2 regions of the Kineococcus sp. GCM10028916 genome follow, and region 1 is predicted to be linked to the other one. Evidence: riboswitches for the same ligand, from Rfam matches in the RefSeq annotation. Region 1 holds a riboswitch; the other holds the start of a gene.
The links. A riboswitch is a leader RNA that binds a small molecule or an ion and turns the genes downstream of it on or off. The one in region 1 is predicted to bind S-adenosylmethionine.
Positions count from the first base shown of each region.

Region 2: it holds a riboswitch for S-adenosylmethionine, as region 1 does, so the genes downstream of both, ACFQ46_RS06705 (MFS transporter) here and ACFQ46_RS12390 (O-acetylhomoserine aminocarboxypropyltransferase/cysteine synthase family protein) in region 1, are expected to answer to the same signal.

Region 1 is NZ_JBHTFM010000013.1:193,288-207,270, reverse strand. Features, by position in the region: gene ACFQ46_RS12430 (cupin domain-containing protein) at 1-598, shown strand, start outside; gene ACFQ46_RS12425 (sucrase ferredoxin) at 682-1,488, shown strand; gene ACFQ46_RS12420 (flavodoxin family protein) at 1,497-2,099, opposite strand; gene ACFQ46_RS12415 (DUF3253 domain-containing protein) at 2,268-2,651, shown strand; gene ACFQ46_RS12410 (LLM class F420-dependent oxidoreductase) at 2,679-3,536, shown strand; gene ACFQ46_RS12405 (phosphotransferase) at 3,579-4,406, shown strand; gene ACFQ46_RS12400 (class I SAM-dependent methyltransferase) at 4,495-5,274, opposite strand; gene ACFQ46_RS12395 (NtaA/DmoA family FMN-dependent monooxygenase) at 5,285-6,604, opposite strand; SAM riboswitch class I at 6,678-6,764, shown strand; gene ACFQ46_RS12390 (O-acetylhomoserine aminocarboxypropyltransferase/cysteine synthase family protein) at 6,892-8,205, shown strand; gene ACFQ46_RS12385 (LLM class flavin-dependent oxidoreductase) at 8,207-9,517, shown strand; gene ACFQ46_RS12380 (alpha/beta hydrolase) at 9,548-10,075, opposite strand; gene ACFQ46_RS12375 (antibiotic biosynthesis monooxygenase family protein) at 10,086-10,391, opposite strand; gene ACFQ46_RS12370 (ABC transporter permease) at 10,410-12,926, opposite strand; gene ACFQ46_RS12365 (ABC transporter ATP-binding protein) at 12,930-13,670, opposite strand; gene purT (formate-dependent phosphoribosylglycinamide formyltransferase) at 13,837-13,983, shown strand, end outside.
Region 2 is NZ_JBHTFM010000003.1:860,423-874,405, forward strand. Features, by position in the region: gene ACFQ46_RS06680 (FAD-dependent oxidoreductase) at 1-796, shown strand, start outside; gene ACFQ46_RS06685 (electron transfer flavoprotein subunit beta/FixA family protein) at 798-1,601, shown strand; gene ACFQ46_RS06690 (electron transfer flavoprotein subunit alpha/FixB family protein) at 1,598-2,557, shown strand; gene ACFQ46_RS06695 (alpha/beta hydrolase) at 2,571-3,665, opposite strand; gene ACFQ46_RS06700 (SGNH/GDSL hydrolase family protein) at 3,745-4,536, opposite strand; SAM riboswitch class I at 4,622-4,710, shown strand; gene ACFQ46_RS06705 (MFS transporter) at 4,720-6,048, shown strand; gene ACFQ46_RS06710 (LLM class flavin-dependent oxidoreductase) at 6,045-7,406, shown strand; gene ACFQ46_RS06715 (methyl-accepting chemotaxis protein) at 7,458-9,041, shown strand; gene ACFQ46_RS06720 (PP2C family protein-serine/threonine phosphatase) at 9,089-10,354, opposite strand; gene ACFQ46_RS06725 (LysE family translocator) at 10,500-11,135, shown strand; gene htpX (zinc metalloprotease HtpX) at 11,201-12,085, shown strand; gene ACFQ46_RS06735 (alpha/beta hydrolase family protein) at 12,111-13,070, opposite strand; gene ACFQ46_RS06740 (YajQ family cyclic di-GMP-binding protein) at 13,072-13,563, opposite strand; tRNA gene ACFQ46_RS06745 (tRNA-Tyr) at 13,658-13,739, shown strand; tRNA gene ACFQ46_RS06750 (tRNA-Thr) at 13,834-13,905, shown strand; tRNA gene ACFQ46_RS06755 (tRNA-Met) at 13,935-13,983, shown strand, end outside.

The sequences.
Region 1 (13,983 bases):
CGCCCTGTACCTGCCCCGCGGCTGGCTGCACTCGGCGCGCACGACCGAGGACCGGTCCATCCACCTGACGATCGGGGTGCTCGCCACGACGTGGGCCGACGTCCTCACCGACGCGGTGACCTCCGCCGGCACCGGGGACGTGGCCCTGCGTCGCGCGCTGCCGCTGCCCGGAGCGCCGACCCCGGAGGCCGTCAAGGAGTTCCGCGCCGCGGCGCAACGCTGGCTCGACACCCTGGACGAGGACGCGGTCGAACGCCTCGTCGCCCGGCGGCGGGCCGGTGCGGTGCCACCGGAACCGGTCGGGGTCCTCGCCCAGGACGAGGCCGCCCGCACCCTGACCCCGGACCGCGCGGTGCGGGTCCGGCGCGGGGTGCGTCCCCGGTTGACCGGCCCGGGCGAGACCGTGGACCTCGTCCTCCCGGACCGGCGGATCACCTTCCCCGGTTGGCTCCGTCCCGCCCTGGACCACGTCCTGACGGCGGGCCGCACGTCCGCGGGCGACCTCGCCGCGGTCGGCCTCGACGCCGACGACGCCCTGGTCGTCGTGCGCCGTCTGCTGCGCGAGAACGTCCTGCTCCCCGCAGGGGGTCCGGCCTGAGCACGGAGGCCATCGCCCGCCGGTTCTCGTGCGCCGCGGCGGCGGAGGAGCGGGGCGACGCCCTGCTCGGCACCGCCACCGCGGTGCGCGGCTACCTCCTGGTCGAGGAACCCGGGGCCTGGGGCGCCGGGGCCGTGCCGGCGTCCCGGCTCGGGCCGGTGGTGACCGACGCCCTCCGCGGGACCGCGCAGGAACGCGGTCTGAAGCTCTTGCTGATCCGGCGCCCCTCCGCGCGCGACCTCGACCCGGACGGCCCCCGTCGGCTGTTCCTCGTCGACGTCCGCCGCGGGCGGGCCCGCACCCTGACCCGCACGACCCCCCAGGCGGAGGTCGCCGAGGCCGCCGCCGCGACCGAGGGCTGGGAGCTTCACGACGAGCCGCTGCTCCTGGTCTGCACCCACGGTCGCAAGGACTGGTGCTGCGCGCTGCGGGGGCGCCCGGTCGTCGCGGCGCTCGCCGACCTCGACCCCGGTCCGGTGTGGGAGTGCTCCCACCTCGGTGGGGACCGCTTCGCCGCGACCGCGCTGTCGCTGCCGACGGGGGTCACGCACGGGCGGTTGTCCCCGGCGGACGCACCAGACCTGGTGGCGGCGCTGCGCACCGGTCGCGTCCTGCCGCACCGGTTGCGCGGTCGTTCCTGCGACCCCGGGGTGATCCAGGCCGCGGAGGCCCACGCCCGGCTGGAACTCGGGATCGACGTGCTCGACGCGCTGCGCCCGCGGGCGGTCGTCGACGAGGAGGAGGGCCGCTGGCGCGTCGACCTCGAGCACGAGGGGCGTCCGCTGCGGGTGCACCTGCGGGTGGGATCAGCTGCGGCGCAACGGTTGACGTGCTCCGCCCCCGACGACCGGCACGCCCGGACGTGGGAGCTGGAGCACATCGACCGGTGAATCCGGTCTCAGGCCGTGAGCTTCTTCGCGGTGGCGACGACGCGGGTCACGAGGTGGTCCAGCGCCGTGAACGTCACGCCGTCCAGCGGTCGGTCGCCCTGGCCGGCGACGTGGCCGACGCCGTAGGGGTTCCCGTCGACGAACTTCGAGGGGTCGGTGTACCCGGGCGGCACGATGATCCCGCCGAAGTGGTAGATCGTGTTGTAGAGCGCGAGGAGCGTGGACTCCTGACCGCCGTGCAGGGTCGAGGTCGAGGTGAACCCGGCGTAGACCTTGTCGGCGAGCTGACCCGCACCCCACTGGGCGCCGAGGGAGTCGATGAACACCTTGAGCTGCCCGGCGATGTTGCCGTAGCGGGTCGGGGAGCCGAAGAGGACCGCGTCGGCCCAGACGATGTCGTCCGCGGTGACCCCGGCGGCGCCCTTGGCCTCCTCGGCCTCGGCGGCCTGTTCGTCGGTGGCCGCCTTCTCCCCACCGGTGGGGGTGCGTTCCACCTGCCGGAGCCGCACCTCGGCGCCGAGGGACTCGCCGGTCGCGGCGAGGCGTTCGGCCATGCCGCGCACCGTGCCGGTCGCGGAGTAGTAGACGATCGCGAGCTTGACGTCGCTCACCGGTAACCTCCAGGTAGTTGAAAGTACAACTTGCACCTCCCAACCTAGACCTGCCGCCGACGGAACGCACCACGGGCCGTGGCGCGTCCCCAGGGGAAGGGGTGGAGAGCAGCGCCCGGCCTGAAACCCTCCGACGGCCGGCGTGCGCGCCCGACCTACAGTGACGGGGTGAGCGGGAAGACGTTGCCGACGAAGGACTGCGTCGTCTGCGGTCGCACGATCACCTGGCGCAAGAAGTGGGAACGGGACTGGGACGAGGTCCGCTACTGCTCCGACGGCTGCCGGCGTCGGGCGAAGTCCTCCGCGTCCGCGGTCGACGCCGAGCTCGAGACCACCATGCGTGCGCTCCTCGACGCCCGTGGGCGGTCGAAGACGATCTGCCCCAGCGAGGTGGCCCGCGCCGTCGGCGGTGAGGGCTGGCAGGAGCTGATGGAACCCGCGCGCGCCGCCGCCCGCCGGCTCGTCGTCGCCGGGGAGGCGGAGATCACCCAGGGCGGGAAGGTCGTCGACCCCTCGACGGCGAAGGGACCGATCCGGGTGCGCAAGACCTGAGCACGGGAACGGCGTAGGTTCGCCGCCATGCACATCGGACTCCACGTCTCCGACTTCACCAACCCCGGCGGCCCGGCCACCCTGCGCGAGGACCTCATCCGCATCGTCGGTGAGGCCGAGGAATCGGGCTACCGCAGCGTCAGCGTCATGGACCACCTCTGGCAGATCCCGCCCATCGGCGACGCCGAGCGGGCCATGCTCGAGGCCTACACGACCCTGGGGTTCCTGGCCGCCCGCACCGAACGGGTGGAACTCCTCGCCTGGGTGACCGCCGTGACCTACCGGGAACCGGGCCTCCTCGCGAAACTCGTCGCGACCCTCGACGTCCTCTCCGGTGGCCGCGCGTGGCTCGGCATCGGTGCCGCCTGGTTCGAGGGGGAGGCGACCGGGCTGGGACTGCCGTTCCCGCCCACCGCGGAACGCTTCGAGCGGCTCGAGGAGACCCTGCGGATCTGCCTGCAGGTGTGGTCGGACTCCGAGGAACCGTTCGAGGGGAAGCACTACACGCTGGGTCGCACGCTCGGCAACCCCCGGCCGCTGAAGCGTCCGCACCCGCCGATCCTCATCGGCGGAGGTGGGGAGAAGAAGACGTTGCGCCTCGTGGCGCAGTACGGGGACGCGTGCAACCTCTTCGGCGGCGACGACGTGGCGCACAAGCTGGACGTCCTGAAACGGCACTGCGACGACCTCGGCCGCGACTACGACACCATCGAGAAGACCGTCATGGCCCCGTTCACCCCGAACGACCTCGACGGGTTCCTCGAGAGCGCGCAGCGCTACGCCGCGCTCGGTGTGACCCACCTGCACGGCGGTTTCCCGTACTTCGAGGCGGGCACGGTGAAGTCCTTCGGCGACGCCGTCGTCCCGCGTCTCGCGGAACTCTGAGCACGCGGACCGGTTGCCCCCCAACGGGTCCGAGGTGACGTGATGCAGCCGGCGGAGACGGCCGACGCCGTGCGTGCGGCGTCGGCGGTCGCCGGGTCCGAGGGCCTGGAGGTCGGCGACGCCGTCGTCCTCCAGAACTCGAACAAGCTCACGCTGCGGTTGCTGCCCGCGGACGTCCTGGCCCGGGTCGCCCCGGAGTCCGACGGGATCCTGGCCTTCGAGGTCGACCTCGCCCGGCGACTGGCGGCCGTCGGGAGCCCCGCGGTGGCGCTCGACCCGCGGGTGCGACCGCGCGTCCACGTCCGGAACGGGTTCGGCGTCACCTTCTGGGAGTTCCACCCCGTCCGGGAACGCCCCCTCTCGGCCGAGGAGTACGCCCGGGCGCTGCGGCGACTGCACGAGGACCTGCGGGGACTCGCCCTGCCGTTCGCCGCCGTGCCGCACGTCACCGAACGGGTCGACCGGGCGTCTCGACTGCTCGCCGACCGGGACCGCACCCCGGAGGTCCCCGAGGTCGACCGCACGTTCCTGGCGGGAATCCTCACCCGGTTGCGCGACGTCGTCGGCCGCGGCCCCGAGCAGGTGATCCACGGGGAGCCGCACGAGGGGAACGTGCTGGCCACGGAGTCGGGAGCATGGTTCGTCGACCTGGAGACGTGCTGTCGCGGACCGGTCGAGTTCGACCTCGCCCACGCGCCCGACGACGTCGCCGACCACTACCCGGGACTCGACCCCGACCTGCTCCGGGACTGCCGGGCGCTGGTGCTCGCCATCGTCACGACGTGGCGCTGGGACCGCGACGACGCGCTGCCGAACGGGCGGGAACTCGGCCGGGAGTGGATCGCGCAGCTGCGGGCGATCACCGGGTGAACCGCCACACCACCAACGCGGGCTGCCCGAGGTAGGCGGCGTCGCTCGCCTCGGGGACGAGCGCCTCGAGCGACCACGGCCACTCGTTTCAGGTCCCCGGACCGTCCTGGCCGGGTCGGCCGGTCGTGGACCCGGACGGTACGGGTTCGACGCAGTCGAGCACCCGCAACCCGACGGAGAGCGCGGCGCGCAGCTGGGTGCCGACGGGGTGCACGAAACCCTCGATGCGCCGCGCCTCCCCCTCGGGGCCGGGGGAGGCCGGGATCGAGCCCCGGCGGATCCGGTCGGGGTGGACGTCGGAGACGACGAGGGTCCCACCGGGGCGCAGGACGCGGGCGAACTCCGCGAAGACCGGGGAGAGGTCGGGGACGTGGGAGAGGGCCAGGGCGCAGACCACCACGTCGGACGAGGCGTCGCCCACCGGGACCGCGTGCAGGTCGCCCGGGAGGAACTCGACGCCCGCGACCCGGGCCAGCGCCAGCATCTCCGGGGAACCGTCCACGCCGGTGACCCGGTGTCCGCGGGCTGCCAGCTCGGTGGACCAGCGGCCCGTCCCGCAGGCCAGGTCGAGGGCGTCCCCCGGAGCGAGGTCGTCGAGCCAGGGCAGGATCACGTCGGCGTCGCCGAAGGCGGTGTTGGGGACGTCGTAGCGCCGCGACCACTCGGCGTACCCCTCGCCCGGGGGCACCCGGGCCACGTCGAGACCGTCGCGCAGCCGGGGGTCGTCGCGCAGCCGGCGCACCTCGGCGAGGCGGCGTTCGACGAACTCCCGGCCGTGCCGGCCGTGACCCGTGGTGGCCCGCTGCAGGGCGAGTCCTTCGATCCCGAGCAGGACGGCGAGCGGGTGTTCGTGGACGGCGTCGGCCATGGCGGGTCTCTCAGGCGTAGCGACTCGGCGGGACGGGCAGCCCCATGTTCTCGCGCAGGGTCGCCGCGGGCAGTTCCGGCGGCAGCGCACCACGTCGCACGAGCAGCGGCACCACCTGCTCGACGAACTCCTCGAGCCCCGCGGGGACGGAGGAGAACGCGAGGGTGAAACCGTCGGCGGCCCCGTTCTCGAAGCGTTCCACCATCCAGTCCGCGACCTGCTCGGGCGTCCCGGGCAGGAACCGGCGGCGGAGCATCGTCCGGTACAGGTCGCGCAGCGTGAACCGCTCCGGGTCCGACTGCCGCTCCATGAGCTTGCGGACCCCCTCGAACACCGTCTGCACCTGGTTCGACCCGCCGCTGAAGTCGAACTCGAACCGTTCGTCGAGGGGGTGGCCGGAGAGGTCGACCCCGAGGTGGTGGGAGAGCCAGTCGAGGCTGAGACGGTCCGGGGTCAACGCCTCGATCTCGTCCACCCGTTCGAGCGCGCGCTCCGGCGTCTCGCCGAGGACGGGGGAGAGGGCGGGGAGGACCTTGAGGTGGGTGGGGTCGCGGCCGTTGTCCGCGGCGCGGCGCTTGTAGTCGTCGGCGAGCCTGCGGGCGCCCTCCAGCGGGGCGCTGCCGGGGACGAAGACGGCCTCGGCGTGCTTCCCGGCCAGCCGACGACCGTCCTCGGAGGAACCCGCCTGGAACAGCACCGGGTGGCCCTGCGGCGGACGGGGCAGGTTCAGTGGACCCCGGACGCGGAAGAACTCACCCTCGTGGTCGAGGACGTGCATCCCCGCCGGATCGGCGTAGCGGCCCGAGGTGACGTCGGGCCGGATCGCGTCGTCGTCCCAGCTGTCCCACAGGCCCTGCACGACCTCGACGTACTCGCCCGCCCGGCGGTAGCGCGCGGCGTGGTCCAGGTTCACGTCGAGACCGAAGTTGCGCGCCTCCTCGTCGCTGGCCGAGGTCACCAGGTTCCACCCGGCCCGCCCGGAGCTCAGGAAGTCCAGCGAACCGACCTGGCGGGCGGTGTGGAAGGGCTGGTTCCACGTCGTGGAGACGGTGGCGACCAGCCCGATGCGTTCCGTGCTGCGGGTGAGCGCGCCCAGGAGCCCGAAGGGTTCCGGGCGGACGTTGGCGACGTGCTCGACCCCGGAGGGGAAGCGGTCCCACACGTAGAGCTCGTCGGCGTAGAACAACGCCGTGAACCCGCCGCGCTCCGCGGTGCGGGCGAAGTCCTCGTAGTAGCCGTGGGTGAGGTAGTCGTCCGGGCGCCCGCCCGGGAGCCGCCAGCTCGTGAGGTGCTCGCCCCCGGGGTAGAAGAGCATCGCGGTGAGGATCACGAGCGGGCACGCTACTCGCGCCCCGACCGGGTGAAGCGCTTGACACGGGGCCCGCGGTCACCGTTCACTGGAGGAGCCATCCAGAGCGGCCGAGAGACCTGGCTCGTCGACGCCGCAGCAACCGCCTTCGGGTAGGTGCTTCCGCCAGGACCGATGGGAGAAGCTCCGTGCCTGAACACCGCCTGACGCGCCGTCTCGTGATCGACCTCCTGCGCAGCGCCGGGATGACCTGTCGGGGCTGAACGCCCGCCAGGTCCCCCGTTCACGCTCCCCGGAAGGTCCCGTCGATGTCGCACGTCCCGTTCCCGCACGGTTTCGCCACCCAGCAGGTCCACGCGGGTTCCTCGCCCGATCCCGCGACCGGTTCCCGCGTCACCCCCGTCCACCTGACCGCCGGGTTCGTCTTCGACGACTTCGAGCAGGCGCGTGCCCGCTTCGCCGGTGAGGACGACGGCTACGTCTACACCCGGATGGCCAACCCCACGACGACGGCGCTCGAGCAGCGCCTCGCCGTCCTCGAGCACGGCAGCGACGCGATCGTCGTCGGCACCGGCCAGGCCGCGATCACGGTGGCCCTGCTCGGCGTCCTCGGCGCCGGCGACCACGTCGTCGCCGCGGGGGACCTCTACGAGGGGTCCCGCGGCCTGCTCGTCGACAACTTCGGCCGGCTCGGGATCACCGTCGACTTCGTCGCCGACAGCACCGATCCCGCGGCGTGGGAGGCGGCGGTGCGCCCCGAGACCCGGGTGTTCTTCGCCGAGTCGATCGCGAACCCGAAGAACGTCGTCCTCGACGTGCCCGCCGTCGCGGCCGTGGCCCACCGGCACGGCATCCCGCTCGTCGTCGACAACACCTTCGCCACGCCCTACCTGTTGCGCCCCCTCGACCACGGCGCCGACGTCGTCGTGCACTCCGCGAGCAAGTTCCTCGCCGGGCACGGGGCGGCCCTGGGCGGCGCGATCGTCACGGGCGGTTCGTTCGACTGGAGCGGGTTCGACCACCTGAGCGCTCCGGCGAACGTCCTCGGCGGGGTCAGCTGGGTCGAGGCGCACGGGCCGCGACGGGCCTACGTCGAGCACACCCGGGCCGTCGTCGCCTCGCGGTTCGGGCCGACGATCTCCCCGTTCAACGCGTTCCTGGTCCAGCAGGGCCTGGAGACCCTGTCGTTGCGGGTGGCGCGGCAGACGTCGACGGCCCTGGAACTCGCCCGCTGGTTGGCGGCGCGTCCGGAGGTCGTGAGCGTCGACCACGCAGGACTCCCCGGCCACGGGACCTCCGCGGTCGCGCAGCGGTTGCTGCCGCGGGGCAGCGGCGCGGTGTTCTCCTTCACCCTCGAGGGTGGACGGGCTGCGGCGCAACGCTTCGTCGACGCCGTCGAGCTGTTCACCCGGATGACCCACGTCGGCGACGTCCGCTCGCTGGTCATCCACCCGGGGAGCACGACGCACGCCCACCGCACCGAGGCCGAACGCCTCGCCGCCGGGATCTGGCCGGGACTGGTGCGGCTCTCGATCGGGCTGGAGGAACGCGAGGACCTGCTCGCCGACCTGGAGCTCGCGCTCGCCGCCACGGTTCCCGCCGAGCTCCCCGTGGCGGTCTGAGGTGACGCGCCTGCAGCACTTCGGGTACTTCTTCTCCCGGGGTTTCGGCCCGCAGGGCTGGGGCCGGGACTACCAGGCGTGGAACGACGACTGGACGCGTCCCGACCTCTACGCCCACGCGGTCCGCGACCTCGAACGCGCGGGTTTCGACCTCGTGGTCATCGAGGACGCGATCTCGCTCGGCAACCCCGACACCCTCGACCTGCGGGTCCGCGCCGCCTACGGCGGGCCCAAGCACGACCCGCTGCTGCTCGCCCCGTACCTGTTCGCGGCGACCCGGCACCTCGGCGTCGTCCCCACGATCAACGCGGGGATCACCCCGCCCTACCTCGCCGCCCGGCAGGCCGCGACGCTGCAGCACCTCTCCGGCGACCGGTTCGGGATCAACCTGGTCACCGACGTCGGCAGCGCTCGTCACGTCGGGCTCGAACCCGTCGCGCACGACGTCGCCTACGACCGCGCCGAGGAGTGGATCGACGTCGTCCGCCGGTTGTGGCACAGCTGGGACCCGGACGCCCTCGTCGCGGACGCCGAGACCGGGCACTTCGCCGACGGGGCCAAGATCGACGCGTTCCAGCACCGGGGTGAGCACTTCCGCCTCGACGGACCGCTCAACGCGCTGCCCTTCGACGGCGGGGACCCGGTGGTCGTCTCGCCCGGGGGTTCCGCGCGCGGCCTGGGGTTCGCCGGGTCGCGTTCCGACGTGCAGCTGGCGCTGGCGCCGCTGCAGGTCGAGGAGGTGCGGGCCTACCGGGCGAAGGTGCTGGCGGCCGCCGCGCTCGCCGGTCGCAAACCCGCGGACGTCCGCGTGCTGTTCGTCGTCAAACCGGAACTGCTCACCAGCCGGGAGGAGGCCGACCGGGTCGTCGCCGCCTCCCGGCACGCCTCCGACGCCGTTCTGCACGAGGTGGCGCTCGCCTGGTCCAGCGACCTCGAGACCGACCTCACGGCACTCCCGCTGGACGCGCCGATCGATCCCGCGGTGTTCGGCGACCACGTCTCGCTCGGCACCCTCACCGCGTTGCGCGGGGACACCCCGGACGCCCCGCTGCGGGAACTGCTGGCCCGCAAGGCCCGCAAGGGGCGTCTCGGCGATCGCAGCGGACTGGTCGGGACGGCGGAGGAGTTCGCCGACCTCGTCGAGGAGTTCGGTGCGGACGCCGACAACGACGGGTTCCTGCTCTCCGGGGACCTGCACCCGGTGACGTTGCACCGGTTCCTGGACGACCTCGTCCCGGTGCTGCGCCGGCGGGGGATCCTGCGCAGCGGGTACGGCGGCGGTGGGTTGCGGGGCAACCTCTTCGAGTTCTAGCCCGGGTCGAGTCCCAGCCCGGTCCGGGTCCTAGGCCAGGAACTCGCGGACGCCGTGGCGGAGCCGTTCCAGCGCCGTCGCGGTGGCCGCGGGGTCCCCCGGGAACTCCAGGGAGTGGTCGGCGCCGACGAACTCGAGAACCTCGCGGTCGCTCTCGTGGGCCAGGGTCCGGTTCCACGACGGGTCGGCCGTCCCGCCGACGAGCAGGGTGTTCGCGTGCGAGCGGGCGGCGGCGAGCCCCACCGCCGGCTCGTCGAGCAACGGCGTCAGCCAGATGCCCGCGAGCGCGAGGTCCGCGGCCACGGGCAGGGCCAGCGTGGTCAGCGACTTCGCGACGACGAAGTTCGGGCGGAGGTCGTGCAGCAGGGCCCGCACCAGGTCGGGGGTGTCCGCCGTGGTGGGGGCGGGACCGTCCCAGGAGAGGGTCAGCACCCGGTGCCCGGCGGCGAGCAGTTCGTCGCGGACCACCCGCAGGACGGGCTGGTCGGCGTCGTAGCCGCGCCCCGGCAGCACCAGCGTGGGTGCTCCCGGGGCGTGGCCCGCGGAGTCGATCCTCATCGGTGCGGGATCAGCTCGGGTCGGCGCCGAGGACGACCTCGAACTCCAGGAGCGAGGCGCCGGTGGCGACCGGCTTGGCCCGCTCGCCCGCGTGGGCGGCCTGCGCGCCACCGCCGGCCCAGGCCTGGAACGCCTCCTCCGTCTCCCACTTCGTGTAGACGAAGTAGCGGGTCTCCCCCGAGACGGGGCGCAGGAGTTCGAAACCGAGGAACCCGGGGGTTCCCTCGACCGCACCCATCCGGGCGCCGAACCGGCGCTCCAGTTCGGGCCCGCCATCCTCGGGGACCTCGATCGCGTTGATCTTCACGACAGCCATGCCGACAGCGTCTCAGGGTCAGTCGGCGATGGCGGCGACCGGGGGTGTCCTCGCCGCACGTCGCGCCGGCAGCACCGAGGCGAGCACCCCGGCGAGCGCGGCGACGACGACGATCCCCCCGACCTGACCCCACGGCACGGCGAGCACGACCGGCATCTCGGCGCTGAGCACCGAGGCCGTCCCGGCCAGGCCGTACCCGGTGCCGAGGACCACCCCCAGCACCGCGGCCACCCCGGCCACGAGCAGCGCCTCCCAGGCCAGCACGGCGCGCAGCTGACCCCGGGTCAGCCCCAGGGCCCGCAGCAGGCCCGACTCCTGCCGCCGTTCGACGACGGAGAGGGCGAGGGTGTTGCCGACCCCGATGAGGGCGATGACGACGGCCACGGCCAGCAACCCGGTCACGATGAGGAGCATCGTCGTGAGGAGCTGGTCCAGGGAGTTGCGCAGGCTGGCGATGCCCTGGACGTCGCTGGAGGGCAGGACCTGGGCGAGGGCCTCCGAGATCCGGTCCGTCGCCGCGGCCTGGGCCCCGGTGTCCCCGTCGGCGAGGCGGATCCAGGCGCCCGTCGGCTCGAGGTCGGTCCGCAGCCGCTGCGCGTCGGCCTGGGTGATGACCGCCGCGGACTGGCTGTCCGGGGCGACCCGGACGGTGAACGGGACGGCGGCGCCGCTCGGCTCGCCGGCGTCGTCGAGGACCTGCAGGGCCAGCGCGTCCCCGTCGGAGAGACCTGCACCGAGGGTGGCCGGGAGGACGATCTGACCGGCCCGGGGCAGGGGTGAGCGCTGCTGCGAGCGCACGACGGCGCCCGCCGCGGCCGGGTCGACGGCGTCGACCGTGAGGTTCAGCGAACCGTCCGCGGTCGTGAGGTCCAGGTTCTCGACCAGCGCGAGACCGGCGACGCCGTCGACCCCGCGCACCGCGGCCACGACGTCGGACCCCCAGGGCTGCGAGGCGGTGGCGACCACGTCGGTCGGGTAGCCGGCGTCCATGGCGCGCAGGGCGCTGACCCGCGTCGAGGAGGTCCCCACGACCATGGCCGTCGTCAGCGTCACCCCGATGACCAGGGCGGTGGCGGTGGCGGCCGTGCGCCGGGGGTTGCGGATCGAGTTCCCGGCGGCGAGTCGGGCCGGTACCCCGCCCAGGCGTCGGAACGGCCTGCCCGCCAGGGCGACGAGCGCCGGGACGAGGTGCTGGGCCAGCAGCAGGAACCCGAGGAAGCTGAGGGCTCCCGCGACGAGGGCACCCAGGAGCTGGCCACCCGCGGCCAGCACGACCATGGCGGCGGTGGCGGGGACGGTCACCACGAGACCGAGCACCAGGCGCACGACGCCGGCCCGGGAGCGCACCGGAGCGGTGGACAGCGGCCGCAGCGCGGCCAGCGGGGCGACCCGGGTCGCGGCCCGTGCCGGGGCGAGCGCGGCGAGGACCGTCACCACCGTGCCGAGGACGAGACCCGCGAGGACCGCGGAGGGGGGCAGGACGACGTCGGTCAACGGGACGGGGGAGTCGACGCGACCCGCCAGCCCCGCCACGACCCGGGCGAGACCGGACCCGGCCAGCACGCCGACGAGCGAGGCGAGCAACCCGACGACGAACGCCTCGCCCAGGACGCTGCGACCGATCTGGCCGCGGTCCGCACCCACGCAACGGAGCAGGGCGAGCTCGCGGGTCCGCTGGGCCAGCAGCACCGCGAACGTGTTCGCGATGACGAGCCCGGCGACGAGGACGGCGATCGCCCCGAAGGCCAGCAGGACGCTGGTCAGGCTCTGCGCGTCCCCGGTGAAGGAGTCGGCGACGTCCTGCGCGGCCTGCTCACCGGTGGTGACGGTCACCGAGGCCGGCGCGGCCGCGGTGATCCTCTCCAGCAGGGCGGTGCGGTCGGTCCCCGGAGCGGCGGCCACCCGCAGCCGGTCCGGGGACCCCGCGCCCCACGCGGTGACCGCCGCGTCGGTGCCGAAGACCGTCGGCACCAGGCCCGCGCGGGGGTCCCCGGCGAGGTCGACGGTCCCGACGACGGTCACCTGCTGGGTGACGGGTTCCGGGGACCCGGAGGCGTCGTCGCCCACGGGGTAGTGGGTGAGGGCGATCCGCGTCCCGGGCGCGACGTCGACGCGGTCGGAGACGGCGATCTCGTCCGCGTCCTGCGGCAGGCGGCCGCTGCTGACGTGCTGCCACCGCAGCGTCCCGGGGCTGCCGAGGCTGCGCGCCTGCGCCGACGTCGCGCCGGTCCGGTCGGGCAGTCGCACGTCGACGGAGGTGGACCGGTCGGCCGCGACCGCGGCGACGCCCGGCAGGGCCGCCACCACGGGTTCGAGGGCGGTGAGCGGTTGGTCCTCGGCGTAGGGGTCGCTCGGGGTCACGACGACGTCGCTGGCGACGAACTGCGCGCCGACCCCCTGCAGGACAGCGGCCTTCGCCGTCGCGTTCAGGGACAGGGTCGCCACCACGAAACCCACCGCGATGACGATCGCGAGGCAGGAGGCGAGCACGCGTGCGCCGTGCGCACGCAACTGGGCCAGGGTCACCCGGAGCACGGTTCAGACCCCCAGGGTGCGCAGGGCGTCGATGACGTCGTCGGGGGTGGGACTGGTCAGCCCACCCGCGAGGCCGCCGTCGGCGATGAGGACGACGCGGTCGGCGTAGCTCGCCGCGACCGGGTCGTGGGTCACCATCACGACGGTCTGGCCGACCTCGCGGACGCTGCCGCGCAGCAGGCTGAGGACCTCCGCGCCGGCGCGGGAGTCCAGGTTCCCGGTGGGTTCGTCGGCGAAGACGACGTCGGGGCGGGGGAGCAGCGCGCGGGCGACGGCGACGCGCTGCTGCTGCCCACCGGAGAGTTCGTGCGGGCGGTGCCGGAGCCGGTCGGTCAGCCCGAGCCGGCGGACGACGTCGTCGCGCCAGGCGGCGTCCGGTTCCCGGCCCGCCAGGCGCAGCGGCAGCAGCATGTTCTCCTCGGCGTCGAGGACGGGCAGCAGGTTGAAGCTCTGGAACACGAAACCGATCCGGTCCCGTCGCAGCCGGGTGAGCTCGGCGTCCTTCAGGGCGGTGAGTTCGGTGTCACCGAGGAACACCTGCCCCGCGGAGGCGACGTCGAGGCCGGCGAGGCAGTGCATCAAGGTGGACTTGCCGGAACCCGAGGGGCCCATGATCGCGGTGAACTCGCCCCGGGTGAACTCGACGTCCACCCCGGCGAGGGCGTGCACGACGGCGTCACCGCGGCCGTAGGTCTTGCGCAGACCCACGGCACGGACCGCGGAACTGTCGTGGAACTCGGACACGGTGGTTCTCCCAGGATCGCGGGGGTTCTCGAACACCCTCGACGCTAGGGACCGCGGTCCCGCGCAGCGTCTGGCCCTGAGTGGATCCTGAGGTCATCCCGTGGTCTGACGGTCCTCCCGTCGCTTCGGGCACGGGACCGACGCGGCCGGGCCCTAGGCTCCTGCCGTGGTCACCCTCGGCACCCCGAACTCCCCGTCCGCGACGCGCGTCCTGATGCTCGGCTCCGGTGAGCTGGCCAAGGAGGTCGTCATCGCCCTGCAGCGCCTGGGGGTCGAGACGATCGCCGTCGACCGCTACGAGGGCGCCCCGGCC
Region 2 (13,983 bases), on a different contig from region 1:
CGTGCACGTCTTCGCCCGCCGCGGTCCCGCGCAGGCGAAGTTCTCGCCGCTGGAGCTGCGCGAGCTCGGGCACGTGCCCGACGTCGACGTCATCGTCGACCCCGAGGACTTCGAGTTCGACGAGGGCTCGATGGAGGCGATCGCGAAGTCCAACCAGACCAAGCAGGTCGTGAAGACGCTCACCGACTGGACGCTGAAGGAGGGGGAGTCGACGGCCTCGCGCCGTCTGCACCTGCACTTCCTGCACGCCCCGGTCGAGGTCCTCACCACCGAGGACGGGCACGTCCGGGGGCTGCGGACCGAACGCACCCGCCTCACCGGCGACACCTCCGTCGAGGGCACCGGCGACTTCCACGAGTGGGACGTCCAGGCCGTCTACCGCGCCGTCGGCTACTTCGGCTCCCTGCTGGAGGGCGTCCCCTTCGACGAGCTGAAGGGCGTCATCTCCAACCACGAGGGCCGCGTCCTGGCCCCCGGGGGCGAGACCGTCGAGGGCGTCTACTGCACCGGCTGGATCAAGCGCGGTCCCGTCGGGCTCATCGGGCACACCAAGTCCGACGCCTCCGAGACGGTCAAGCACCTCCTGGCCGACGCGGCCGCGCTCCAGCGCGCCGCGGAGCCCAACCCGCAGGCGATCCTCGACTTCCTGCGGGGCAAGGGCGTCGACGTCCTGACCTGGTCGGACTGGGAGGTCCTCGACGCCCACGAACGCTCCCTCGGCGAACCCCACGGCCGCCAGCGCGTCAAGGTCGTGTCCCGCGAGGACATGATCAAGCACTCCCGCGGGACGGTCTGACGTGCGCGTCGTCGTCTGCGTCAAGCACGTCCCCGACATCCAGTCGCCCCGCTCCCTGGGGGACGACGGGCGCCTCGTCCGGGGCGGGGACGACGACACCCTCAACGAGCTCGACGAGGACGCCCTCGAGGCCGGGCTGCGCACGGCCGAGGCCGCGGGCTTCCCCGGTGAGGGCCACGACGTCACCGTCCTGACCCTCGGCCCGGCGCCGGCGGTCGAGGCACTGCGCCGCGGGCTCGCGATGGGCGCGTCCACCGCCGTGCACGTCAGCGACGAGGCCGTCGCCGGCTCCGACGCCATCGCCACCGCCCGGATCCTCGCCGCGGCGATCGTGAAGCTGCACGCCGAGAGCCCCGTCGACCTGGTGGTCGCCGGGATGGCCGCGCTCGACGGGCTCACGTCCCTGGTCCCTGCGGCGCTCGCGGAGCTGCTCGGGTGGCCGCAGCTGACGCTGGCGGACGAGATCACCCTCAGCGACGGTGTGGTGAGGGTGCAGCGCGAGACGTCGACCGACGTCGAGGTCCTCACCGCCCCCGCCCCCGCGGTGCTCTCGGTCACCGACCAGGCCTTCCGCGCCCGCTTCCCGAACTTCAAGGGGATCATGGCCGCCCGCAAGGCACCCGTGACGTCGTGGACGCTGGCCGACCTCGCCCTCGACCCGGCCACGGTCGGGTCCGGCGGCTCCGCCACGACGGTCGTGCACGCGCAGCCGCGTCCGGAACGACCCGACCGGATCGTCGTGACCGGTGACGCGGAGACCGTTCCCGCCCTGGTGGACTACCTGTCGCAGAAGGGTTTCCAGTGAACGTCCTGGTTCTCGTGGACCACGCCGACGGCGCCGTCCGCCCCACCGCGCTGGAACTGCTGACGCTCGCGCGCGACCTGCCCGACGCCGTCGTGCACGCGGTCTGGGTGGGGGAGTCGCCGCAGACGGAGCTCCTCGCCGCGCACGGCGCCGCGACGCTGCACCAGGTCCACGTCGACGGAGCCGACGCCCAGCTGACGGCCTCCGTCGTCGACGCCCTGCAGACGGTGATCACCGCCGTCGAACCGTCGCTGCTGCTGGTCGCCTCGACGTTCGAGGGCAAGGAGGTCGCGGCCCGGCTCGCCGTCCGCGCCGGTGCCGGGGTCGTCACCGGCGCCGCCTCGGTCGCCGTCGAGGACGGGCAGTGGGTCGCCCGCAAGAGCGTCCTCGCCGGGTCCTGGGACACCGCCTGCGCCGCGACGGGCCGGCTCGCCGTCGTCGCGCTGGCCCCGAACGTCGTGCCGGCCGCGCCGCTCGCCGTCCCCGCCGACACGGCTCTCGTCGAGCACACCGTCGAGGCGTCCGCGGCGGCCCGGGCGGTCACCGTCGTCTCCCGCACGAAGCGGCCCACCGGTGACCGTCCGGCGCTGGCCGAGGCGGAGGTCGTCGTCGTCGGTGGCCGTGGCGTCGACGGGGACTTCTCCGGGGTGGAGGAGCTCGCCGACGTCCTCGGCGCGGCCGTCGGCGCGACCCGCGTCGCCACCGACGAGGGCTGGATCGGGCACGAGGCCCAGGTCGGGCAGACCGGCGTGACCATCTCGCCCCGCCTCTACATCGGCCTCGGCGTCTCCGGCGCCGTCCACCACCGCGGGGGGATGGACGCGGCCGGCACGGTCGTCGCCGTCAACAACGACCCCGACGCCCCGATCTTCGAGTTCGCCGACTACGGGATCGTGGGTGACCTCGGCGAGGTCGTCCCCGCGCTCGTGGCGGAGCTCCGGGCCCGCCGACCCTGACCGCGGGGCGGCGTCAGGTCGCCGGGGCGAACCCCGGCGCCGACCCCAGCCAGGTCAGCGCCTGCGGGACGATGCCCGCCCAGATGCTGGTCCGGTGACCGCCCTGCTGCTGGGTGACGAGGGTCATCGTGGTGGACCCGTGCACCGCGCTCGCGAGCGCCTGGGTGCTCGGCCAGGACAGCCCGTCCTCCTTCGAGGCCAGGGCCCACAACCGCACGGGCGGCGGGTCCTGGCGCGCGAGGGCGACCAGGTCGTAGCGCTTCGCCGGGGGGCTGTCCGCGGAGAACGGCTTCCAGGACCCCAGGTCGAGGCGTGAGTAGCCGCCGAAGGCGATCGCCGCGCTGAAGCGGTCGGGGTGCAGCATGGTCATCTCGTTGGCGCACCAGCCACCCATCGACAACCCGAGGGTGGCCCACGACCTCGCCTGCCTGCTCACCGCGTAGTGCTGTTCCACGTAGTCGGGGACGTCCTGGGAGAGCCAGGTCTCCAGCGCCGGTTGGCCGGCTCCCGCGTCGACGCACTCCGTGTCGCGTCCGGCGGGGACCTCCAGCGTCGGGATGACCACCACGGACGCGGCCAGCTGGTGCGCGGTGACCGCGGCGTCCAGCGAGGGCAGCAGGTGCATCGCGTCGAGCCACTGCTCCGGGGTCCCCGGGTAGCCGTGGAAGGCCTCGATGACGGGGTACCCCCCGGCCGGGGCGGGGGTGGTGCCGTACCCGGTGGGCAGGACCACCAGGGCTTCGGCCGTGGTGGCGGAGCGGGGGCCGGGGACCTGGACCCGCCAGACCCTCCCGTCGTAGCCGTCGAGACGGACGGGGGCGGCCTCGGACGCCTGGGCGGTGGCCGACCCGCTGGCCTGCGTGGTCGTGACCACCTGCTGCGTCCCGAGGAGGTCCGCCCAGTCCGAGAACAGTCCGAACTGGGCGTTGACGACGAGGAAGACGGCCGTGAGGACGCTCACGTTGACCCCGAGCAGGGCCACCGAGCGTCCCAGGACGGCGAGGAACCCCCGCCGGGCCAGCCCCCGCCAGCAGACGACCAGCGCCACCGTGGCCACCACTGCGACGCCGATGGCGATCCACCGCGTCAGCGGATCGTCGAGACCCACCCCACACCCCCCGTGCCAGAACCGGCGCGTGGTGCGCCGGGACCACCATGGGTCACCACAGGCGGGGACGTGCCCTCTCTCAGCGGTCTCCCGGCGAACCGGCAGCACCCTCCGAGCCGGCGAGCACGTCCAGCACGGCGTCCGCGATGGCCCGGTGCCCGGCGGCGTCGGGGTGGTCGCCGTCCGCGGCGAGCAGCGTCGTCGGGTCGCCGGTCCCGTCCGGGCCGTGGAACACCGGGCGCAGGTCCACGAAGAGCGCCTCGCTCCCCACCGCGACGGCGAGGCGGTCGTCGAAGGCGTCGGTGAGGGCGACCTGGTCGTGCAGCTCGGCGGGGGTGTACTCCTGCCGGGCGACGGCACCGTCCAGCCCGACCGCCCAGTAGTCGAGGACGACGACCCGGGCCCCGGTGGCGGTGAGCTCGTCGACGGTCTCCGCCAGCGTCGCCACCACCCGCTCGATCGTCGCGTCGGTGTCGACGGCCCCGGCGGTGGAGGTGGCGAGGTCGACCTGCTGCACGAGGTCGTTGGCCCCGGCCTGCAGGAGCACGACGTCCGGCGCGCCGAGCCGGGGTCCCTCGTCCGCCGCGAGCCGGCGCAGGACCGAGTCGACGTCGGTCGAGGTCGCCCCGCCGCTGGCCCGTTGCACCACGTCGGCCCCGCCGGTCGGCGCGAGGCCGTCGGCGACCAGGTCCGGGAAGGCGGTGCAGCCGCAGACGTCCCCGGCCGGCACGGAGTCGCCCAGGGACAGCAGGCGCAGGGGCGCGGAGGACGAGGCGGCGTCGTCGGGCCCGGCGCAGGCGGCCGCGCAGACGGCCAGCAGGAGGGCGACGGTCCGGGAGGTGCGCGGGGAGCGGACCCACGGGAAGCTCACCCGCCCACTCTGGCACCGGCTCGCGCCCCGCGCTCGGGACCGGGCCCCGGTTTGCCTGGTGCGCGCCCCCGTCGTAGGTTCGCCCCAGCCATCCAGAGCGACCGAGAGACCTGGCTCGTCGACGTCGCAGCAACCACCCCGCGGGGAAGGTGCTACCGCCAGGACCGATGGGAGAACCGTTCTGTGAGCACCGTGCACGACACCGTCCTCGCCACGCCCAGCGAACCCCTCGTCCGCCGCCGGGCGGCGCTGGGGAGCTTCGTCGGCACCACCATCGAGTGGTACGACTACTACCTCTACGGCACGGCCGCGGCGATCGTCCTCGGCCCGCTGTTCTTCCCGAACGTCGGTGGCGCGGTCGGCGTGATCGCCGCGTTCGCCACCTACGCCGTGGGTTTCGCCGCCCGCCCCCTCGGCGGTGCGGTGGCCGGTCACATCGGCGACCGGGTGGGCCGCAAGGCGGTCCTCGTGGCCTCGTTGCTGGTCATGGGGATCTCGACGGCGGCCATCGGCCTGCTCCCCACCCACGACCGGATCGGGGTGTGGGCCCCGGTCCTGCTGGTCGCGGCGCGACTGCTGCAGGGTTTCTCGGCCGGAGGTGAGTGGGGCGGGGCCGTCCTGTTGTCCGTCGAGCACGCCCCCACCGGCCGGCGCGGTCTGTTCGGCGCGATCCCGCAGATGGGTTCCGCGGCCGGCATGGTCCTGGCCAGCGGGGGTTTCTGGCTCACCCGCACCCTGACCTCGAGCGAGGACTTCCTCGCCTGGGGGTGGCGGATCCCGTTCCTGGCCAGCGCCGTGCTCGTCGTCATCGGGTTGGTCATCCGCCTCAAGGTCACCGACTCCCCGGCGTTCACCGCGCTGCGCGAGGCCGACGCGACGTCGCGCCGACCCGTCGCCGAGGTGCTGGCGACGAACAAGCGCGGGGTGCTCCTGACGACCGGCATGCGGTTGGGTCAGAACGGCGCCTACGTCCTCTACACGGTGTTCGCGCTGAACTACCTGACCAACCACGTGCGCGAGGACGGGGCCGACGTCGGTCTGCTCGCCGTGCTGGTCGCCTCGGTCCTCAGCCTCGCCGCCACCCCGTTGTGGGGCCTGCTCTCGGACCGGGTGGGTCGCAAACCCGTCTACCTGTTCGGGTCGGTCCTCACCGCGGTGTTCACGGTGCCCGCGTTCCTGCTGCTGGACACGGGGTCGACCGTCCTGATCGTGGGCGCGATGGTCATCGCGATCAACCTCGGTCACGACAGCCAGTACGGCGCTCAGGGCGCCTTCTTCGCCGAGCAGTTCGACAGCCGCACCCGCTACAGCGGTGCGTCCCTCGGGTACTCCATCGGCGCGGTCCTCGGCGGCGGTCTGACCCCGCTCATCGCCGCCTCGCTGCTGGCCGCGGGGAACGGTTCGCCCTGGATCGTCGCGGGGTACCTGAGCTTCCTCGCCGTCCTCACCACCATCTCGGCCGCGTTCACCCGCGAGACCGCGCACCGACCTCTGGAGGGGCTGTCCCGTTGAGCCCGACACCGTTGCGCCTCAACGCCTTCGCCATGGCCTGCGTCGGCCACCAGGCCGCCGGGCTGTGGTCGCGACCGGAGGACCGCAGCGCGGACTACCGGACCCTCGCGCACTGGACCGACCTCGCCCGCCTCCTCGAGCGCGGGGGTTTCGACACGCTGTTCCTCGCCGACGTCCTCGGCACCTACGACGTCCACGGGGGATCGCGGGACGCGGCGGTCCGCGCCGCCGTGCAGGTTCCCGTGAACGACCCGCTCGCGGCGGTGTCGGCGATGGCCGCCGTCACCGAGGACCTGGGTTTCGGGCTCACCGTGACCACGACCTACGAACAGCCCTACTCCCTGGCCCGCCGTCTCACGACGCTGGACCACCTCACCGGCGGCCGCGTCGCGTGGAACGTGGTCACGGGCTACCTCGACTCGGCCGCGAAGAACCTGGGTCTCACCGCCCAGGTCGCCCACGACGAGCGCTACGAGGTCGCCGAGGAGTACCTGGAGGTCTGCTACAAGCTCTGGGAGGGTTCCTGGGAGGACGACGCCGTCGTCCGCGACGCCGGGCGCGGGATCTACGCCGACCCGGCCAAGGTCCACGACATCGACCACCACGGGAAGTACTTCGACGTCCCCGGCGCGTTCCTCTGCGAACCCTCGCCGCAACGGACACCGGTGATCTTCCAGGCGGGTTCCTCGCCCCGCGGACAGGAGTTCGCGGCCCGGCACGCGGAGTGCGTGTTCATCATCGCGCCGACCGCGAAGATCGCCCGCAGGTCCGTCGACTCCCTGCGCGAGCAGGTCGAACGCGCCGGTCGCGACCCGCGGTCGGTGCAGGTCCTCGCCGGCCTCACCACGGTCGTCCGCAGCAGCGACGAGGAGGCGCGCGCACTGCTCGCCGACTACCGCGAGCACGCCAGCCGGGAGGCCGCCCTCGCGTTGTTCGGGGGGTGGACGGGGGTTGACCTCGCCGGTCGCGCCGCCGACGAGACCCTGCAGCACGTGACCACCGACGCGAACCGGTCCGCCCTCTCGAGCTTCACGAACGACCCCGACCGGGAGTGGACGATCGACGACCTCGCGCAGTTCGTCTCGGTGGGGGGGCGGGGTCCGGTCCTCGCGGGTTCCCCGCAGACGGTCGCGGACCACCTCGAGGAGTTCGCGGCGGAGGCCGACGTCGACGGGTTCAACCTGATGTACGCCACGATGCCCGGGACCTTCGTCGACGTCGTCGACCACCTCGTCCCCGAACTGCGGCGGCGCGGTCGCACCGCCCCGAAGCCGGCCCCCGGGACGACCCTGCGGGAACGGCTCGGTGGGGGGGCCCGGCTGCCGGGTACCCACGTGGGCGCCGGTTTCCGCCGCTGAATTCTTCTAGAAATCGGGTCAGGGCCCCCGAACGGTGGCCGATGGACCACCGTGACCCGTCTACGTGACCTGAACGTCGCTTCCAAGTTGTTCGCCGGCTTCGGCGTCGTCTGCCTCCTGCTCGCCACCGTGGTGGGGGTGGGCTGGGCGAAGCTCAGCACCTCCCAGGGCAACCTCACGACGATGTCGTCGTCGGGTCTCGCCTCGGTGCGGACGATCCTCACCGTGCAGGTGGACTTCCTGCAGGCCCGCATGGACGTGACCAACGCGGCGCTCACCGTCGACGACGCCGCCAAGAAGAGCGCGCTGGACGCGGTGACCGCCGACGACGCGGCCATCGACGAGTCCTGGGCCGCCTACCTCGCGTCCAGCCCGGCCGCGAAGGTCGCCGACCGGGACGCCTTCGTCGCGAGCCTGAAGCAGTACCGCGACGCCCGCGTGCAGCTCATCGCCCTGGCCAACGCCGACGACCAGGCCGGTTACATCGCCTACCGCACCGCCACCATCAGCCCGATCGCGAAGCAGATCACCACCGAGCTGAAGGCCATGGCCGCCGGCGAGCAGCAGGCCGCGGTCGACATGACCGCCGCCGGTGCGTCCTCCTACCGCGCCGCCGTCGCGCTGCTGCTGGTCCTCGGTGCCGCCGCGATCGCCGTCGCCGTCGTCGTCGCCGTGCTGGTCTCCCGCTCGGTCGCCCGTCCCCTGGCCCGCACCCTCGCGGTCGTGCAGGGGATGGCCGAGGGCCGCCTCGACCAGCGCGTCGGCATCGCCGGCCGCGACGAGGTCGGCCGCGTCGCCGGTGCGCTCGACACCACCATGGACCGCCTCGCCGACTCCATGCGCCGGATCAGCGCGAACGCCTCCGTCCTCGCGAGCTCCTCCGAGCAGCTCGACGCCGTCGCCACCCGCCTCTCCGCCGGCGCCGAGGAGGCCGCCACCCAGACCCAGGTCGTCTCGGCCGCGACCGAGGAGATCTCGGCCAACATCGGCACGGTCGCCGCCGCGGGCGAGGAGATGACCGCCGCCATCCGCGAGATCGCGACCAGCACGGCCGAGGCCAGCTCCACCGCCGCCGACGCCGTCTCGGCCGCGAACGTCGCGGGGGAGACCCTCGAACGCCTCTCGGTCTCCAGCCGGGAGATCGGCGAGGTCGTCAAGCTCATCACCTCCATCGCGGAGCAGACGAACCTCCTGGCCCTGAACGCCACCATCGAGGCGGCCCGCGCCGGGGAGATGGGCAAGGGGTTCGCCGTCGTCGCCGGCGAGGTCAAGGAACTGGCCCAGCAGACCGCCCGGGCCACCGAGGAGATCGTGGCCAAGGTCGGCTCCACGCAGGCCGACGCCTCCGCCGCGGCGTCGGCGATCAGCCAGATCACCGACGTCATCGCCCGCATCGACGGGCTGCAGTCGACCATCGCCGCCGCCGTCGAGGAGCAGTCCGCGACGACCTCGGAGATGGTCCGCAACGTCACCGAGGTCTCGTCCGGCTCGCAGGAGATCGCCTCGAACATCTCCGGCATCGCCGCCTCCGCCGACGAGACGACGGCCGGGGCGACCCAGACCGCCGACACCGCCGGCGAGCTCTCCCGCGCCGCCGCCGAACTGAACGACCTGGTGGCCGCCTTCCGCTTCTGAGACCGGCCCGCCCGTGGTCCTGCCGGGGATCCCCGCAGGACCGCGGGTCAGCGGGTGGGGGAGACGTCGCGCACGGCGAGGACCGCGCAGTCGTCCTCGCTGTTGGCGACGTGCTCGGTGACCAGTTCCCCGAGCAGCGTCTCGACGTCCTCGGTGTGGGTCCGTTCCAGGGCGGCGCGCAGCACGACGATGCCGTCGCCGACGTCGCGGCCGCGGCGTTCCACGAGGCCGTCGGTGTAGAGGACCAGCGTCGCCCCTGGCGGCCACGGGATGTCGTGGTCGTGGCGGGGCTGGCCGGGGGCCACCCCGAGCGGGAGGTCGGGTTCCGCGACCAGGACCGTGCTGCGGCCGGCCGCGTCGACCAGGACGGGCGGCGGGTGACCGGCCGTCGTCCACCACAGCCGCCGCGTCGGGCCGGACGGGTCGAGGCGGGCGACGATCAACGTCGCCAGGGTCTCGTCCCCGAGCGCGGACAGGACGTGGTCGAGGCGGCTGACCAGCGCGGCCGGCGGTTCCTCCGGCCGGTCCACCGCCAGGGCCCGGAACATCGACCGCACCCGTCCCATCCGGGCCGCCGCCTCCGTGTCGTGGCCCGCGACGTCGCCGATGACCAGCAGGACCCCGTCGTCCGGCTGGGAGATCGCGTCGTACCAGTCACCCCCGACCTGCTCGTCGGTCGTGGACCAGGGCAGGTAGCGGCTCGCCACCGCGAGGCCCGGCAGCACGGGCAGTTCCGGCAGCATCGCCGCCTGCAGGGTGTGCGCGACGTCGCGGCGCTCCCGGTACAGCTGGGCCCGCCGGGCCGCCTGCGCGGTCGCGTCGGTCACGGCCGTCACCAGGACCGCCTCGTCCTCGGTGAGGGTGCGGTCGACGTCCCACGCGAAGGTCACCGAGCCGATGCGGTACCCGTCGGAGATGGTCATGGGCAGCACGACACCGGAGCGCAGCCCGGCGCGCTCGAACGCGGCACGGCCGTGCGGGAACATGGCGACGAGGCTCGCCAGGGAGTCGAAGACCAGTCGGCGCCCCGTGCGGGCGACGCGGTGCGCGGGGGTGTCCAGGTCGAGGGGGAGCCGCAGCCAGCGCTGCTCGGTGTCGTCGTCGAGCTGGCCGAGGGCCGGCGTCAGCAGCCAGGGGCCGTCGACCAACGACACGGACACGAAGGTCGCCCCGAGGTCCGCGCGCATGACGTCGCGCACCGCGAGGGCGACGTCCTCGACGCTGTCGGTGCGGGCCAGGGCGCTCGCCAGGCTCAGCAACGTGCCGGATCCCCGGTCCTCGCGGACGGGGGTGTCGGACGTGGTCAGGCCCACACGCACCTCCGCCGTCCTCCGTGCGCCCGTGGTGGCCCCCGCGACCCCACCGTCCCTGGCAGTCACTCACAGTCGACCCCCGTCACGCAACCACCGGTCGTCCAGCCGGCGTCCAGCGCCCAGGCCCGAGGCCTACGCTGCGCGCGTGGTCACCACCGAGCAGGTGCTCGCCCTCGCCGCGACGAGCCTCGTCGTCATCGCCGTCCCCGGCCCGAGCGTCCTCTTCATCGTCGGCCGCGCCCTCGCGCACGGGCGGGTGACGGCCCTGGCCGGCGTCCTGGGCAACTCCCTGGGCAGTCTCGTCGCGGCCCTCGTGATCGCTGTCGGCCTGGGTCCCGTGCTGCAGCGCTGGGACACCGCGCTGGAGGTCGTGAAGCTCGCCGGGGCCGCGTACCTGGTGTGGCTGGGAGTCCAGGCGCTGCGCGGGGCCGGTCACGTCGGACAGGACACGGCCGCCGGTTCAGCGCGGACCCGCGGGCGCGAGGTCCGGGCCGGGCTGGTCGTCGGCCTCAGCAACCCCAAGGTGTTCGTGATGTTCGCGGCGATCCTGCCCCAGTTCGTGGACCGCTCCGCCGGGTCGCTCGCCGGTCAGATGGTCCTGCTCAGCCTGGTCCCCATCGGCATCGGCCTGGTCTGCGACAGCACCTGGGGTCTGGTCGCGTCCCGCGTGCGGACGGCGTTCGTCGGACGGCCGCAGCGGCTGCGGACGGTGGCCCGCGTCGGAGGGGCCTCGATGATCGGGCTGGGCGTCCTCACCGCCGTCACCGGCCGGCACCGCTGACGGAACGTCGCGCGACCGGTGCGCGTTGTGCCGGGCAGGTAGGGGAGCGCGGGGGAGAGGGCAGGATGCACCGGCACCACAACGGGCTGAAGACCGCCGTCCTGTTCGGGGTGATCTGGGCGGTCCTGCTGCTCATCGGCGGGTTCCTCGCGACCTCGTTCCGCAGCTCCGGCATCCTCGTCGTCTTCGTCCTCATCGGGCTGGGGACCTCGGCCTACGGCTACTGGAACTCCGCGAACCTGGCCCTGCGCTCGATGCGCGCCCGGCCCGTGTCCGAGGCCGAACAACCCGGGATGTACCGGATCGTGCGCGAGCTCTCCACCGCCGCGCGCCAGCCGATGCCGCAGCTCCACGTGTCACCGACCATGGCGCCCAACGCCTTCGCGACCGGCCGCAACCCCCGCAACGCCGCCGTCTGCTGCACCGAGGGCATCCTGCAGCTCCTGGACGAACGCGAACTGCGCGGTGTCCTCGGCCACGAGCTCATGCACGTCTACAACCGCGACATCCTCACGTCCTCCGTGGCGGGGGCGCTCGCGGGCGTCATCACCTCGATCGCGCAGTTCGGGGTGTTCTTCGGGTCGGTGTTCGGGGGCGGACGCGACGACGAGAGCCGCGCGAACCCGTTGGCGCTGCTGCTGCTGTCGCTGATGGCGCCGCTCGCGGCCACCGTCGTCCAGCTCGCCATCTCGCGGACCCGCGAGTACGACGCCGACGAGGACGGGGCCAAGCTCACCGGCGACCCGCTGGCGCTCGCCTCGGCCCTGCGCAAGCTGGAGCTGGGCACGCGTCAGTTGCCGCTGCCGCCCGAGCGCGAGCTCGTCAACGCCAGCCACATGATGATCGCGAACCCCTTCCGCGCGCAGGGCGTCGCGAAGCTGTTCTCGACGCACCCGCCGATGGCCGAGCGGATCGCCCGCCTCGAGGCCCTCGCCGGCTACCGCCGCTGACTGCCCGTCACCGAGCCGGCCGGGGTCAGCCGAGGCGGGCCTCCAGCCAGGTCCGGAACAGCGGGAAGACCTGCCCGTCCGGGTCCTGCGCGTCGGTGTGCGAGACACCGTCGAGCAGGTGCAGCTCCACCGCGTCCCCGGCGGCGCTCGCGGCCGCGTCGAACTCCTGGGCCTGGGAGTACGGGACCGTCTGGTCGCCCGTCCCGTGCGCGACGAACAGCGGGAAGCCGAAGGGCACCCGTCGCGTCGGGTCGCCGATCGCGTAGCGGTCGTCGACCTCGTCCGGGGTTCCCCCGAACAGCGTCCGCACGTTGACGTCGCCGCCGTCGCCACCGAGCGCGGTCGGGTGCAGCACCCCGGACATCGACGCCGCGAACGCGGGCACGACCCGCGGTGACGCCCCCGGGGCGTCGGCGGGCAGACCGGCCCGGGCGGCGGCCCACATCGCCAGGTGACCACCCGCGGAGTGCCCGACGAAGCACACGCGCCCGGTCGGCAGCGAGTGCTGGGCGGCGGCCTCGGCGGCCATGTCGACGGCGGTGGCGACGTCGCTGAACGTGCCCGTCCAGCCGCCGCCGTCGCCGTTGCCGCGGTAGTCGGTGTTGAGCACCGGCCAGCCGCCGCCGACGAGGTCCGCCACCAGGTCGTTCAGATCGCGGCGGTCGGTGGCGGCGTCCCAGCCGCCCCCGTGCACGACGACGACGATCGCGTCGCGGTGCTCGCCCGGCGGCAGCCACAGGTCGCTGACCTGGCGGGGGTGGTCGCCGTAGCGGTACTCGCTGCGCTGGGAGACGTCGAGCCCGGGCGGGACGAAGCCGGTGTCCGTCTCCGCAGCCGGCGTGCCCGTGTCCGTGGGCGTGGCGGTCTCCGTGGGGGTGGCCGCGGTGGTGCTCGCCGGGGTGGTGGGGGAGTCGTCGCTGCACGCGCCCAGCGCGCCCCCGCTCAACGCGAGGCCGATCACTGCCCGGCGGCGCAGCGGACCCACCTCAGCGGTAGTTGACGAACTGGAGGGCGACGTCGAGGTCGGAACCCTTGAGCAGCGCGATGACCGCCTGCAGGTCGTCGCGGTCCTTGGAGCTGACGCGCATCTCGTCACCGGTGATCTGCGACTTCACGCCCTTGGGGCCCTCATCGCGGATGATCTTGCCGATCTTCTTGGCGACGTCCTGCGCGAGGCCCTCCTTGAGCTCCGCGGTGATCCGGTACTCCTTGCCCGAGGGGACCGGGTCGGAGGTGTCCAGCGCCTTCAGCGACACGCCGCGCTTGATGAGCTTGGTCTGCAGCACGTCCAGGACGGCGTTCACGCGGTCCTCGGAGTTGGCGACCATGAGGATCGACTCCCCGCTCCACCGGACGTCGGCGCCGACACCCTTGAAGTCGTAGCGCTGGGCGATCTCCTTGGCGGCCTGGTTGAGGGCGTTGTCGACCTCCTGGCGGTCGATCTTGCTGACGACGTCGAACGACGACTCGCTGGCCACGCGGGGTTCCTCCTGGGGTTCGTGGGGGGCTCGGTTTCCGAGCACCGCTCATGTCTTGCTATCGTCTCACCGTCGCCAGCTCGCTGGTGGCACTGGCGGGTTGCCCGAGTGGCCAAAGGGAGCGGATTGTAAATCCGCCGGCGTAGCCTACGTTGGTTCGAATCCATCACCCGCCACGTCGCGAGTCCGCGACCCGGTGCCGGTCCCCGGCACCGGGTCGCGTCATGTAGGGTCGTCACCGGCCGTACACGCGGCAGCACAACCAGTTTGGCCCCGGTAGCTCAGTGGTAGAGCACTTCCTTGGTAAGGAAGAGGTCTCGAGTTCAATCCTCGATCGGGGCTCGCAACCGGCGGCTGGGCCCGCCGGACGCGGCGGGGTAGCTCAGTTGGTAGAGCAAGCGGCTCATAATCGCTGTGTCG